Regions from separate parts of the Pseudoalteromonas sp. JB197 genome, predicted to be linked through region 3. Evidence: predicted binding sites of a transcription regulator. Region 3 holds the regulator's gene; each other region holds the start of a gene.
The links. Region 3 encodes MetJ, which represses methionine synthesis genes. Its sites were predicted from a motif close to TAGACGTCTAGACGTCTA; they were not measured.

Region 1 (4,970 bases), 2.7 Mb from region 3:
GCTGAATTGTCACTGGTTTTGAGCGTGGTTTTTTACGCGCTTGTTGCTCGCGTACTTTCACGTACTCGGCTTGTGTTTTTTCTAAAAAGTCACTTTTGTGCTCTTTCGATAATAAGTTTGAAACCACACCCACTGCACGGCTGGCGTTACTTACATACACTACGCCTTTATCGTACTGTGGCTCAATTTTAACGGCGGTGTGCGCTTTTGATGTAGTAGCACCACCAATTAACAGCGGCAGTTCAAAACCACGGCGTTTCATTTCTTTGGCTACGTGTACCATTTCGTCAAGCGATGGGGTAATTAGCCCCGATAAACCAATAATATCGGCTTTTTCATCGATTGCGGTTTGCAGTATTTTATCAGCAGGCACCATTACGCCTAAGTCAATTACTTCGTAGTTATTACATTGCAGTACTACGCCAACAATGTTTTTACCTATATCGTGTACGTCGCCTTTTACTGTGGCCATTACAATTTTGCCGTTGGTTGAACCTTCTTCTTTTTCAAGCTCAATGTAGGGATCTAGGTAGGCTACGGCGCGCTTCATTACACGGGCCGATTTAACTACTTGTGGTAAAAACATTTTACCTGCACCAAATAAGTCACCTACTACGTTCATGCCGTCCATTAACGGACCTTCAATTACGTGAATAGGTTTAGCGGCAGCAGCGCGGCACTCTTCGGTATCTACTTCTATGTATTCGGTAATGCCTTTAACAAGGGCATGCTCAAGACGTTTTTCAACGCTCCAACTGCGCCATTCTAAATCTTCAACGCGCTCGGCTTGTGCCATACCTGAGTATTTAGGCGCAAGCTCTACTAAACGCTCGCCTGCACCGGGGTCAGTATTGAGTATTACGTCTGTAACGGCTTTGCGTAGCTCTTCTGGTATGTCGTCGTAAACGGCTAGTTGCCCCGCATTTACAATCCCCATATCCATACCCGCTTGAATGGCGTGATATAAAAATACTGAGTGAATGGCTTCACGTACTGGGTTATTACCGCGAAACGAAAACGACACATTCGACACCCCACCCGACACTTTACAGTGCGGCAAGTTTTGCTTTATGCGCCGTGTGCCTTCAATAAATTCGACCGCGTAGTTGTCGTGCTCTTCTATCCCTGTGGCTACAGCAAATATATTTGGGTCAAAAATAATGTCTTCGGGCGCAAAGCCAACTTCTTCTACTAATATTTTGTAGCTGCGCTCACATATTTCAAACTTTCTATCGGCGGTAGCGGCTTGGCCGTCGGTGTCAAAGGCCATAACTACAGCCGCTGCACCAAAACGTTTAATGGTTTTGGCTTGACGAATAAACGGCTCTTCGCCTTCTTTTAACGAAATTGAGTTAACAATGGCTTTGCCTTGAATGCACTTTAAACCGGCTTCTATTACTTCCCATTTAGAGGAGTCGACCATTATAGGTACGCGAGAAATGTCGGGCTCTGAGGCAATTAAATTTAAAAACTTAACCATGGCGGCTTTTGAATCCAACATGGCTTCGTCCATGTTTATATCAATTACCTGCGCGCCGTTTTCTACTTGCTCGCGGGCAACAGTTAGCGCGGTTTCATAGTCTTCTTCCATGATCAAACGTTTAAACATGGCGGAGCCGGTTACATTGGTACGTTCGCCGACATTAGTAAATACTGCTATTTTTTGAGTCATGTTGGCGGCTCCTTAATTTAAGTTACAGGCTTCGAGGCCCGATAAACGCATGCGTACTTCAATTTCTGGCAACTGGCGTGGTTTAACGCCTTCAAGCCCTTTTGCAAAGGCGCGAATATGCGCAGGTGTGGTGCCGCAGCAACCACCTACAATATTAATAAAGCCCGACTTACCCCAATCAATAATTTCGGTTGCCATTTCTTTTGCTTCTAGGTCGTAGCCACCAAATTCGTTAGGCAAGCCTGCATTGGGATGCACTGAGGTAAAGGTTTCGCATACACGCGACAACTCTTGCACATATTGGCGCAGTAAATCTGGGCCTAAGGCGCAGTTAAGGCCTATAGAAAGCGGTTTAATATGGCGAATAGAGTTATAAAAGGCTTCGGTAGTTTGCCCCGAAAGCGTACGCCCTGAGGCATCGGTAATAGTGCCGGAGATCATAACTGGTAATGTGCGCCCTGCTTGCTCAAACGCTTCCTCTACTGCAAACGATGCAGCTTTAGCATTGAGGGTATCGAATATGGTTTCGATTAAAATAATATCGGCGCCACCTTCCATCAGTGCCAAGGTCGATTCTACATAGGCAGTAACTAAACGATCAAAGGTAACATTACGATAGCCCGGATCGTTTACATCTGGCGATAGTGAACAAGTTTTTGATGTTGGCCCAAGTACGCCCGCTACATAACGTGGTTTTTCGGGTGTTTTAGCACTAAACTCATCGCAAAGTAGCCGTGCCAATTTTGCCGACTCTAGGTTTATTTCACGGCTTAAATTAGCCATGTCGTAATCTTCCATCGAAATGGTGGTGGAGTTAAAGGTATTGGTTTCGATAATATCGGCACCGGCAGCTAAAAAGCTACGATGAATATCGGTAATTATTTTAGGCTGCGTAAGGCTTAGTAAATCGTTATTACCGCGAATAAGTACATGCCAATCTTTAAAGCGCTCACCGCGATAGTCTTGCTCTTCTAATTGGTGTGCTTGGATCATAGTGCCCATAGCGCCGTCTAAAATTAAAATTCGCTCTTTTAACGCTGCACTTAGTTCGTCGTGCTTATTTTGGTCATTATTAAGAGGGTTATTCGGCATAGTTGTTAGTCCTTACGTCTTGGCTAACTAAATTAATATCATAGGGTGTAGTTTGGTACACGTAATAATTTAACCAGTTCGAAAAAAGTAAAAAAGCATGGCTTTGCCACGTTTTTGAAGGTTGTTTAGTTGCATCGTCATCTGGAAAGTAATTTTCGGGCTTGGGCGCATTGTCGCTTTTTTCGCAATCGCGTTGGTATTCAGCTTTTAACGAGTCGGCGTCATACTCTGGGTGGCCGGTAATAAACACTTGGCTGCCCGACTTATTTTTAACTAAGTAAGCACCTACTTTCTCAGAACCCGCTAGCACGACTAGTTCATTGCAAGCATTTATTTTATTTACATCTACATGGCCATAACGCGAATGCGGTACTAAAAAGGTGTCGTCAAAGCCGCGCGTTAACGCCCCATGTTCAAAATAACATTGGTGCGTAAATACGCCGCACAGTTTATCGGTTTTTAAATCGCGCTTTATTTTATAATGATGATAAAGCGCTGCATGCGCTGCCCAACACGAAAAAAGTGTAGACGTAACATGCTGCTCAGCCCAATCTAAAATTGCGGTAAACTCATCCCAATAAGCTACATCCTGGTACTCTAAATGCGCTAGCGGCGCGCCGGTAACTATTAATGCATCGTAGTTATTGTTTTTTACTTCTGAAAAATAACGATAAAAGGTGTCTAGGTGCTGCTCTGAATTACTGCTACTGCGATGAGTGTCAAGACGCAGTAGTTCTACATTTACTTGCAAGGGCGAATTGGCAAGCAAACGAATAAACTGTACTTCGGTTTCAACTTTATTAGGCATTAAATTAAGAATAGCCAAACGCATGGGGCGAATTTCTTGCGTTTTTGCACGAGTTTGTGGCATTACAAATACGTTTTCTTGGCGCAGGCGAGCAATAGCTGGTAGCTCGTCTTTTACTGTAATTGGCATCCTTTTACTCCTATTCATCAAAACCGAAAACTTATTATGAACAGATAAGAAAAAATATCAACCAATAGATGGATAGATGTCTAAATATCCAAATGAAATTTTTTCATCCTATTTTATAATCGTTTTTGTGCACTTTATAGTTTGTTTGTCGGTTTAAAATTGGCCATTCGTTGACTGCCTTACCCGTCAACCACTACAATACAGCATTGAAATTTTTATTATTATTGAAGGCTTCTTCTATGGTTTTACCTGATAAATTTATATTCTCGATGAGTCGAGTTTCTAAGGTTGTGCCACCTAAGCGCACTATCTTAAAAGACATCTCGTTACACTTTTTCCCGGGCGCTAAAATTGGTGTGCTTGGTTTAAACGGCTCTGGTAAATCAACATTGCTACGTATTATGGCCGGTGTTGACCAAGACTTTGAAGGTGATGCCTTTCCACAACCAGGCACTAAAATTGGTTACTTACCGCAAGAACCTGTTTTAGACGAAAGCAAAACCGTACGCGAAATCGTTGAGCAAGCTGTTGGCGAAGTTAAATACGCGCTTAAACGCCTTGACGAAGTGTATAACGAATACGCCATGGAAGACGCTGACTTTGACGCACTTGCAAAAGAGCAAGGCGAGCTTGAAGCGGTTATTCAAGCGCACGATGGTCACAACATAGACAACGTTTTAGAGCGCGCTGCCGATGCACTACGTTTACCTGAGTGGGATGCTAAAATTGAGCACCTTTCGGGTGGTGAGCGCCGCCGTGTTGCTATATGCCGACTGTTACTTGAAAAACCAGACATGCTTATTCTCGATGAGCCAACTAACCACTTAGACGCTGAGTCGGTTGCCTGGTTAGAGCGCTTCTTACACGATTACGAAGGCACAGTTGTGGCGGTAACGCATGACCGTTACTTCCTAGATAATGTAGCAGGTTGGATTTTAGAGCTTGACCGTGGTGAAGGTATTCCATGGGAAGGTAACTACTCTTCGTGGTTAGAGCAAAAAGATGCGCGCCTACAACAAGAGCAAAAATCTGAAAAAGCACGTCAAAAGTCAATTGCACAAGAGCTTGAATGGGTTCGTTCAAACCCTAAAGGCCGCCAAGCTAAGTCAAAAGCACGTATGGCGCAGTTTACCGAAATGCAGCAGTCTGATTATCAAAAACGTAACGAAACTAACGAAATGTTTATTCCGCCTGGCCCACGTTTAGGGGATCAAGTGCTTGAAATAACTAACTTACGTAAAAGCTTTGGCGACCGTGTATTAATCGACG
Region 2 (4,970 bases), 1.1 Mb from region 3:
TCACGAGTAAGGGCTGCACCGCCGCCTTTAATCATTTCGTTATGGGCGTTAATTTCATCAGCGCCGTCAACGTATACATCTAAAACATCAACGTCATTAAGTTCAAATACTTCAATGCCTAGCGCTTTTAAACGAGCTGTTGAGGCTTCTGAACTAGAAACCGCACCTTTAATAGTGTCTTTTATTGAGCCTAGTGCATCAATAAAGTGATTAACCGTTGAGCCTGTACCTACGCCTACAATAGTGTTCTCTTTTACAAACTCTAACGCTGCCCAAGCAGCTGCTTTTTTTAATTCGTCTTGTGTCATTGTTTTATGCTCATTTATGTCAAAAATTTCTGCTGGTATAAAAAGTAACGCTTTACCAACAGTAGGTTTTATTTGGGGTGATAATTGTTTTAAGTGGCACATCCCATGATTCTATGGGTAAAGCTGTTACTTTTTGGCATTCATGTGCTAAACCAATAAGTTGCGGCTTTTGCCAGTGTTGCTGGTGTAGCCGCGCCAATGTCCGATCGTAAAACCCACCCCCCATTCCTAAGCGATTACCTTGGTTATCAAATGCCACTAATGGCATAAGTAGGTAATCAAGCTCTGGTAACGGGCATATTTGAGTACAATTGAGCTTAGGTTCCAAGATACCATAGCGGTTTGCCTTCATGGGTGAGTTTTTTTCATAACGCTGAAATAGTAAATTAGCTCCGTTAAAGGGGTGGATTACAGGTAGGTAAAGGGTGTGCCCTTTATCCCATAATTCATTAATTAACAATGAGGTATCTAACTCGCCGTCGTTACTAAAATAAATGGCAATATGCTCTTTTTTAGTGTTTTTTTTGCCATTTAAGTATTGAATAAAATTCATTTTTAGCGATTGGGCGGCAATTAATTGTTGGTTACTTGATAAATTATTACGCAGTTCGCGGACAGACGCTCTTATTGTTGCACGTTTATTGCTCACTTTAGGATTTCACCCCGTAATTAAAAAGAGAATAAGTTAGGGACGGTTAAATATATTGCTAATAAAATAAGCAAAGTAACCACAGTTGCTATGAGTGAATATAACAACACATTACTGCGTTTTTGCAGTGGTGTGAGCAACTCATCATCAAGCATAAGATCATCGTCTTGCCACTCTATGTGTTCATCGGTAATTGCTGTGGCTTCAACCTCGGGTAGGCGCTGTTCAAGCTCGTCTAGTTTTTCTTCAAGGCGAATTAAGCTACTGGTAATGTAATCAAGCGCATCAAAAATTCTGTCATCGCGCTGGCTACTCGTTGCACTTGCCAGTTGAGTATTTTGATTTGGGTTGGTAACAGCCTGCAGCTTACTTTTAATACCTAAGCTGGCAAGTAGTTTGGCTTGCTTTAGGGCTTTGTCTTTATTGCTTGGCACAAATAGCGGTTTACCATTAAAAAAAAGCGACACTTTTTCATCTGATGTTTTTAATTTAGTAGCAAGCATGGCAGTAACAGCTTTGCTGTCAACGCCCTCAGCGAGTCCTACAAAGGTAACACGAAAGTTGTCGGCCATTTTTAATTCCCTAAGCTTTTATAGTAAAACGAGTATATACCGAAAGTGCAAAACAATTCGAGAGTGATTTATGTTTCACGGCTTGAATAATAAGCTTTAGATATAAAAACGACCCTTAAAAGGGCCGTTTATATTTTTAATAGTATGTTGGCTTAAAGGCCAGCAGCAGCGCGAAGTGCTTCTGCTTTATCAGTACGCTCCCAAGGGAACTCTTCACGACCAAAGTGGCCGTAAGCCGCCGTTGGAAGGTAGATAGGGCGCTCTAAATCAAGCATTTTAATTAAACCGTAAGGGCGCAAGTCAAAGTGCTCACGAATAAGCTCAATTAAACGGCTTTCTTCTAGTTTGCTGGTACCAAAGGTTTCTACGCTTATAGACGTAGGCTCTGCAATACCAATAGCGTACGATACTTGTAGCTCACACTTATCAGCAAGGCCAGCAGCAACAATGTTTTTAGCAACATAACGTGCAGCATAGGCAGCACTACGGTCAACTTTTGATGGATCTTTACCAGAGAAAGCACCGCCACCGTGACGAGCCATGCCGCCGTAGGTATCTACAATGATTTTACGACCGGTTAAGCCACAATCGCCCATTGGCCCGCCAATTACAAAGCGACCTGTTGGGTTAATAAAAAACTTAGTCGCGCTAGTAATTAGCTCAGCAGGAAGTACCGGCTTGATGATAGTTTCCATCACCGCTTCGATTAAATCTTTTTGTGAAATATCTTCGCTGTGCTGCGTAGAAAGTACAACAGCATCAATACCTACTGGCTTGCCGTTTTCGTATGCAAATGTAACTTGTGATTTTGCATCTGGGCGTAACCAGTTAAGCTCGCCGCTTTTACGAACCTGTGCTTGGCGCTGCACTAAACGGTGTGAGTAGGTAATAGGAGCAGGCATTAGTACTTCAGTTTCGTTACATGCGTAACCAAACATTAAGCCTTGATCGCCAGCGCCTTGCTCTTCTGGGCTAGTACGGTCAACACCTTGGTTAATGTCAGGAGACTGTTTACCAATAGTGTTTAAAATTGCACATGAATCTGCATCAAAACCCATATCTGAATTAGTGTAGCCAATGTCGCGAATTGTTTTACGTGTAATTTCTTCGATATCAACCCATGCGCTAGTAGTGATTTCACCACCAACCATAACCATACCGGTTTTTACGTAAGTTTCACACGCAACTCGGGCATGAGAATCTTGCTCAAGGATAGCATCAAGTACCGCATCAGAGATTTGATCGGCGATTTTATCCGGATGACCTTCAGAAACAGATTCAGAAGTAAATAAATGTTTTGCCATTGTATTTCTGCTCACAAATATTGCGCTTCACAAACGTCGGTATTAGCGCTTAAAAATTAAGGGGCGTATTTTATCGAAAACAAAACACCTTGCATAGTGTTTTTACGCCTAGACGTCTAAATAAAATATTTAATAACTTTTCGGTCTCAAAAAATATTCATAATGACCTATTATTATGGGTTTTTAATTGCACACCGCCCCTACAATAAGTAAGAATGGACTATACACTAGTCGCCAAGTTATACGGCGGCATAATCGAATACATAAATACCCGCGCAAAAATATATTAAGGTAGGAGAATTCATGCCATCTCGCAAAGAACTTGCAAATGCTATTCGTGTCTTGTCAATGGACGCAGTACAAAAGGCCAAATCTGGTCATCCTGGAGCCCCTATGGGCATGGCAGATATCGCAGAAGTATTATGGCGCGATTATCTAAAACATAACCCAACAAACCCAGAGTGGGCTGACCGAGATCGCTTTATATTATCGAACGGCCACGGTTCAATGCTTATTTATTCTTTATTACATTTAACTGGTTATGATTTACCGTTAGACGAAATTAAAAACTTCCGTCAAATGCATTCAAAAACACCTGGTCACCCAGAGTACGGTTATGCACCAGGAATCGAAACTACTACGGGCCCATTAGGTCAAGGGATCACTAACGCAGTAGGTATGGCAATTGCCGAAAAAGCGCTAGCTGCACAGTTTAACCGTGAAGGTCACGATATTGTTGATCACTTTACCTATGCATTTATGGGCGACGGCTGCTTAATGGAAGGTATTTCTCATGAAGCAGGTTCACTTGCAGGCACATTAGGCCTAGGTAAACTTGTTGCATTTTGGGATGACAACGGCATTTCAATCGATGGCGAAGTAGAAGGTTGGTTTACCGATGATACGCCAGCTCGCTTTAAAGCATACGGTTGGCATGTAATTAGCGGTGTTGATGGCCACGACAGCGATGCTATAAGTGCTGCAATCGCAGAAGCTAAAAGTGTTACCGATAAGCCATCACTAATTTGTTGTAAAACAATTATTGGTTACGGCTCACCTAATAAGTCGGGTAGCCACGACTGCCATGGTGCACCACTAGGTGAGGACGAAATTAAAGCGTCTCGCGAATTTTTAGGTTGGACTGGCGATGCATTCGAAATCCCTGCAGACATTTATGCACAATGGGATAGCAAAGAAAAAGGCCAACAGCTTGAATCAAGCTGGGACGAAAAATTTGCAGCATACGCAAAAGCATACCCAGAGCTAGCGTCAGAATACAAGCGTCGTATTAACAACGAACTGCCAGGCGATTGGGCTGCAAAATCTCAAGCGTACATTGAAGAGCTGCAAGCAAACCCTGCAAACCCTGCATCGCGTAAAGCGTCGCAAAATGCATTAAACGCATTTGGCCCGATATTACCAGAGTTTATGGGTGGCTCTGCCGATTTAGCTGGCTCAAACCTAACAATTTGGGATGGCTCTAAAGGCTTAACACGCGACGATGCAAGCGGTAACTACATTTATTACGGTGTACGTGAGTTTGGTATGTCGGCAATTATGAATGGTATTGCGCTGCATAAAGGCTTTATTCCTTACGGTGCTACGTTCTTAATGTTTGTTGAATATGCAAAAAATGCCGTACGTATGGCTGCATTAATGAAGCAACCAAGCATTTTTGTATACACGCACGATTCAATTGGTTTAGGTGAAGATGGTCCAACTCACCAACCAGTAGAGCAAATTGCAAGCATGCGTTTAACGCCTAACTTATACAACTGGCGTCCATGTGACCAAGTGGAGTCGGCAATTGCATGGCAACAAGCTATTGAGCGTAAAGACGGTCCTACATCACTAATCTTTACTCGCCAAGGTTTAGAGCAACAAGCACGTAACGCACAGCAACTGAGCGACGTTAAAAAGGGTGGTTACATCCTTAGCTGCGACGGCAATCCAGAGCTTATTTTCATTGCAACGGGTTCTGAAGTGCAACTAGCACAAGATTCTGCAAGCGAACTACGCAAGCAAGGTAAAAAGGTACGTGTTGTATCTATGCCGTGTACTGATGTTTTTGAAACGCAAAGCGCAGCATACAAAGAAAGCGTATTGCCAGCATCTGTTTCACGCCGCGTAGCAGTAG
Region 3 (4,970 bases):
CAGGCGATTCGCCTTGGCGTAGTGCGCTTGGCAATGCAATATGAATGGTTTCACCCAGCGGGTAGCAATAATAACGGGCAGTAAAGCGCAGTAACTCTATGTGCTCTGCAGATAAAATTGGCGTATCGTCGATAATTTCAAAAATTGCCTTTATTTTGTTTTCAGGCACTTCGGTTGTTGTTTTAAGCGCTAAAACCACGGCTACTTTACGTTGATTACCAAAGGGTACTAACACCCGCATTCCGGGTTTTAATGGCGCAGAAGCTTCACCAAGCTGGCTATCTACTTTATAATCAAAGGTGCGCGGTAGTGGAACTTTTATAGCAACTTCAACAAAATACATAGTAACTCAACTGTTAAAAAAATAATGGGGGAGGGCGTGCTAATACTTGGCCCTAATGTACTAAAAATACAGCTAAAAACCTACTACCAAATAACCTTGTTTACTCAAAATGGTTGTTTTTTTAGCAAAAATACTAATTAATGCTTGTGTGCTTGATGGTTGTTGGATAAAATCCGCCACCAATAAATTTGTTTTAACGACGTATGGTGCCAGACTCCGGGTTTGGAGAGCGATGCGGCCTTAACTAGAGGTTTCTATGAAAGAAGGTATTCACCCTAAGTACGAAGTAATTTCTGCAACTTGTTCATGTGGAAACGAATTCGAAACTAGCTCTACTCTGTGTAAAAATATTCACCTAGACGTTTGTTCTGCGTGTCACCCGTTTTACACTGGTAAGCAAAAGATTTTAGACACTGGCGGACGTGTTGATCGTTTCAACAAGCGTTTCGGTGCACTTGGTAGCAAAAAGTAATTATTGCTATTTAGTTAAAAAAAGCATCTTAGGATGCTTTTTTTATGCCTAAAAATCCTCTAACTTCCCCCTAACCTCGCTAGTTTTAAGTTTATTGCTTTTGCATAACTATTTCCTGTTCTTATTCTCGGTATGCATAAACCTTTGCAGACAAATGACCTAATATTCTCTATATTTTTAATAGCTTAATTTTAAACTCGGTTTCTAAAAGTAGCCAACATGAAGCTATGTGTTGTTAAAGCAGAATAAATAATCGCTTTTAGCTGATTTTATTCACATTTTAAAAACGCTGTTTTGTGAATAATACTTTTAACTAAAATAAGCTTGAAAAGTGCCTTTTAGCACAATTTATATTTATGAAAAGTAGCGATGTTTTTATCGAAGTTGCTGAAAATTCGCTTAAAATTAACAGATCTAGCATATAACAGGATAGACCTGATATTGCTTGGAATTTAAAAATAATAAGGGTATCGTACTTTAAGGCATGTTAAGTGTCGCTTTACTCCCTCTCACTTTAACTTAAATTGCAGGATATAATCGCGTTATGTCGGACTTTCGTGAACAAGCACTACATTATCACTCTCACCCCGTTCCAGGTAAAATCAGCATTGAGCTAACCAAGCCTGCAGAAACGGCTCATGATCTCGCTTTAGCTTATAGCCCCGGTGTAGCTGAGCCGGTGCGTGAAATTGCTGCTGACCCTGTAAATGCCTATAAGTACACAGGTAAAGGTAATTTGGTTGCAGTGATCACCAATGGTACTGCTATTTTAGGTTTAGGAAATTTAGGGCCTTTAGCGTCAAAACCGGTAATGGAAGGCAAGGCGTTGTTGTTTAAACGTTTTGCAGGCATTGACTCAATTGATATTGAAGTAAAACACCGCACCACCGAAGACTTTATAAATACTGTGGCTAATATTGCTGATACTTTTGGCGGTATTAACCTTGAAGATATTAAAGCACCAGAGTGTTTTGAAATTGAAAAGGCGCTTATTGAACGCTGTAGTATTCCTGTTTTTCATGATGATCAGCACGGCACGGCTATTGTAACGGCTGCAGGCATGATAAATGCGCTGGAAGTGCAAGGCAAAGATATTGAAGATGCAGTTATTGTATGTTTAGGTGCCGGCGCTGCAGCGATTGCTTGTATGGAGTTATTAATTAAGTGTGGTGCACTGCGTGAACATATTTATATGCTTGATCGTAAAGGTGTTATTCACACTCGCCGTGATGATTTAAACGAGTACAAACAGTTATTTGCTAACAATACCGATAAGCGTACATTACAAGATGTAATTGAAGATGCTGACGTATTTGTTGGTGTATCGGGCCCTAACTTATTATCGGCCGATGATTTAAAATTAATGGCAGCAAAGCCAGTCGTATTTGCTTGTTCGAACCCAGACCCTGAGATTGATCCGGCACTGGCACACGGCGCACGAAGCGATTTAATTATGGCAACAGGGCGCTCAGATTACCCTAACCAAGTTAATAACGTGTTGTGTTTTCCGTTTATTTTCCGTGGTGCACTTGATGTGCGTGCCAGTGAAATTAACGATGAAATGAAAATTGCAGCAGTTGAAGCTATTCGTAGTATTGCCAAAGAGCCGGTTCCACCAGAAGTACTAAAAGCTGCCGGTGTAGATAAGCTAGCGTTTGGTGCAGAGTATATTATTCCTAAGCCTATGGACCCGCGTTTATTGCCGCGTATTGCTAAAGCAGTTGCATTAGCAGCCATTGCTTCAGGCGTAGCGCAAATAGAGCTGCCAGCAAACTATATGGAATAAGCAGCATTATGTTGCTCGGTATTAAGTTACTTCAGTGTAATTTATAGCCATAAAAAAACCTCAGCATGGCTGAGGTTTTTTTGTTTAAAAGCCGCTGTTTAGTCTTCGTTTAAAACAGGAACTTCTAAGCCCATTTCTTGCATTATTTTTTTCACTTCTTCAGGCACTTTTTCGGCGTTATCTTTACGTAAATCATCATCGTTAGGTAACGGTTGCCCAGTAAACGCATGCAAAAATGCTTCACATAATAGCTCGCTATTAGTTGCATGGCGTAAGTTATTAATTTGCCTACGGGTGCGTTCATCGGTTAGTACTTTTAATACATTTAGCGGGATCGAAACGGTGATCTTTTTAACTTGCTCTGATTTTTTCCCGTGTTCTGCGTATGGGTGAATATACTCGCCATTCCATTTTGCCATAAGATGTATCGTTGCCTCAGATTATTAATTGCTCACCCTACTAAAAAATAGCGCGAATATGCGTGAAATTCTATCGATTTAAACAAATTAGTCAAATACTTGTTGCACAGATGGCTAGGTGTTTAAATGTTTTGACTTCTTAAGTTGAATGAATTACTGTTTTAGACGTCTAAACATCTAAATAAAACAGGTAATAAATATGAGTGAAAAAAATAAAGCGACAATTGCAGTTCGAAGTGGTGTCGATGCTGATAAGCACCATGGCGCGGTTGTGCCTCCGCTGTATTTATCAACCACTTATTCGTTTGCCGACTTTGATACAAAACGTCAATATGACTATGGCCGCAGTGGTAATCCAAATCGTGATACTTTAGCCCAAGCACTCAGCGAACTCGAAGGTGGTGCTCGCGGCATTATTACTGCAACAGGAATGGCTGCCGTACATTTAGCCACTCAGCTGCTTAATAGTGACGATACGTTAGTGATCCCCCATGATTGTTATGGCGGCAGCTATCGCTTATTTACCTCATTACAAAAGCGCGGCCTATTAAAACTCGAAGTGTTAGATTTAACTAAACCAGAAAGTTTGCAGCAAATTTTAGTAATCAAACCTAAGTTAATTTGGATAGAAACCCCTAGTAACCCTATTTTACGTTTAACTGATATTAAAGCAGTAACCGATATTGCGAAACAATGCGGTGCTTTGGTAGCCGCAGATAACACTTTTTTATCGCCTGCATTACAAAACCCGATTAAATTTGGCGTTGATATTGTGGTGCACTCAACCACTAAGTACATAAATGGCCACTCAGACGTGGTTGGCGGTGCGGTTATTGCTGCAACTGACGAACTAGGTGAAGAACTGGCTTGGTGGGCAAATAATATTGGTATAACGGGGGCACCGTTTGATAGTTACTTAACTTTGCGTGGCTTGCGTACTTTAAATGTACGCTTACGGCAGCATCAAGAAAATGCCCTAGCTATTGCTAAGTACCTTGAAAGCTCAAAATTTGTTAGCCAAGTATATTACCCGGGGCTAGAGTCGCATCCACAACATGAATTGGCTAAAGCACAGCAACTTGGTTTTGGTGGCATGGTTAGTTTTGACATTAAAGGTGATGTAAATGACGCAGCTGCATTTTTAACAAACCTTAAAACATTTAGCTTAGCTGAATCTTTAGGTGGCGTAGAGAGCTTAATATGCCACCCAGCAACAATGACGCATGCAGGAATGGAAGCCGAGGCTCGTTTAGCCGCTGGCGTTGGCGATACGCTTATTCGTGTGTCGGTAGGTATTGAAGATGTAGCAGATTTATTAGCAGACTTTGATCGGGTATTTAATTTAGTGCAACCAGGTCAGCACAATAACGCAGGTAAAGCAGGTGCTAGCGCAAGTAGTAATGTTAAATTGAGCGCTGCTCACCCGGCGTTGTGGTAATTAATATGACTAATAATATTCATAAGTTTGGTGGTTCGAGTTTAAGCTCAGCCGAGCGCTATAAAAGCGTTGCAAAAATAATTATAGGGCAAGCTCAGCCCGGTGATTGTGTAGTGGTATCGGCTGCAGGAAAAACCACAGATACATTAGTAAAACTGTGGCAAAGTTATCAGCAGCACGATACTCAAGCGCTCGCTGATATTGTATTGCAATTAAACAATCATCAAAGTGATTTAATAACGCAGCTACTGCAGGGCGATTTAAAGCGCAGCGCTTTAACCACTCTAAATGAAGAGCTAAGTTTAGTTGCTAAATTAGCGAGTACTGAGCAGTTGCAAGAAGCGGCGCTACTCGCCCATGGTGAGTTGTGGTCAGCTCGTTTGCTCGCTGCGTATTTACAGCAACTTAATGTTGCTGCATGCATGCAAGACGCAAGAGGCTTGTTTACGCTAAGTGATGGACAATTATTGCATAGCCAAAATACACAGCAGTGTAGTGAGCTTATTAGCCAG

Region 1: metA (homoserine O-succinyltransferase) is a predicted target of MetJ. The motif match lies at 3,775-3,792, and genes of this name have one in related genera.
Region 2: metK (methionine adenosyltransferase) is a predicted target of MetJ. The motif match lies at 2,935-2,952, and genes of this name have one in related genera.

The regions. Positions count from the first base shown of each region.
Region 1 is NZ_NRGZ01000001.1:503,565-508,534, reverse strand. Features, by position in the region: gene metH (methionine synthase) at 1-1,672, opposite strand, end outside; gene CIK86_RS02360 (homocysteine S-methyltransferase family protein) at 1,685-2,764, opposite strand; gene metA (homoserine O-succinyltransferase) at 2,754-3,701, opposite strand; gene ettA (energy-dependent translational throttle protein EttA) at 3,941-4,970, shown strand, end outside.
Region 2 is NZ_NRGZ01000001.1:2,079,757-2,084,726, reverse strand. Features, by position in the region: gene rpiA (ribose-5-phosphate isomerase RpiA) at 1-308, opposite strand, end outside; gene CIK86_RS09865 (5-formyltetrahydrofolate cyclo-ligase) at 361-957, opposite strand; gene CIK86_RS09860 (hypothetical protein) at 978-1,529, opposite strand; gene metK (methionine adenosyltransferase) at 1,682-2,833, opposite strand; gene tkt (transketolase) at 3,137-4,970, shown strand, end outside.
Region 3 is NZ_NRGZ01000001.1:3,226,221-3,231,190, forward strand. Features, by position in the region: gene priA (primosomal protein N') at 1-343, opposite strand, end outside; gene rpmE (50S ribosomal protein L31) at 600-815, shown strand; gene CIK86_RS15060 (malic enzyme-like NAD(P)-binding protein) at 1,360-2,601, shown strand; gene metJ (met regulon transcriptional regulator MetJ) at 2,700-3,020, opposite strand; gene metB (cystathionine gamma-synthase) at 3,220-4,458, shown strand; gene CIK86_RS15075 (bifunctional aspartate kinase/homoserine dehydrogenase II) at 4,464-4,970, shown strand, end outside.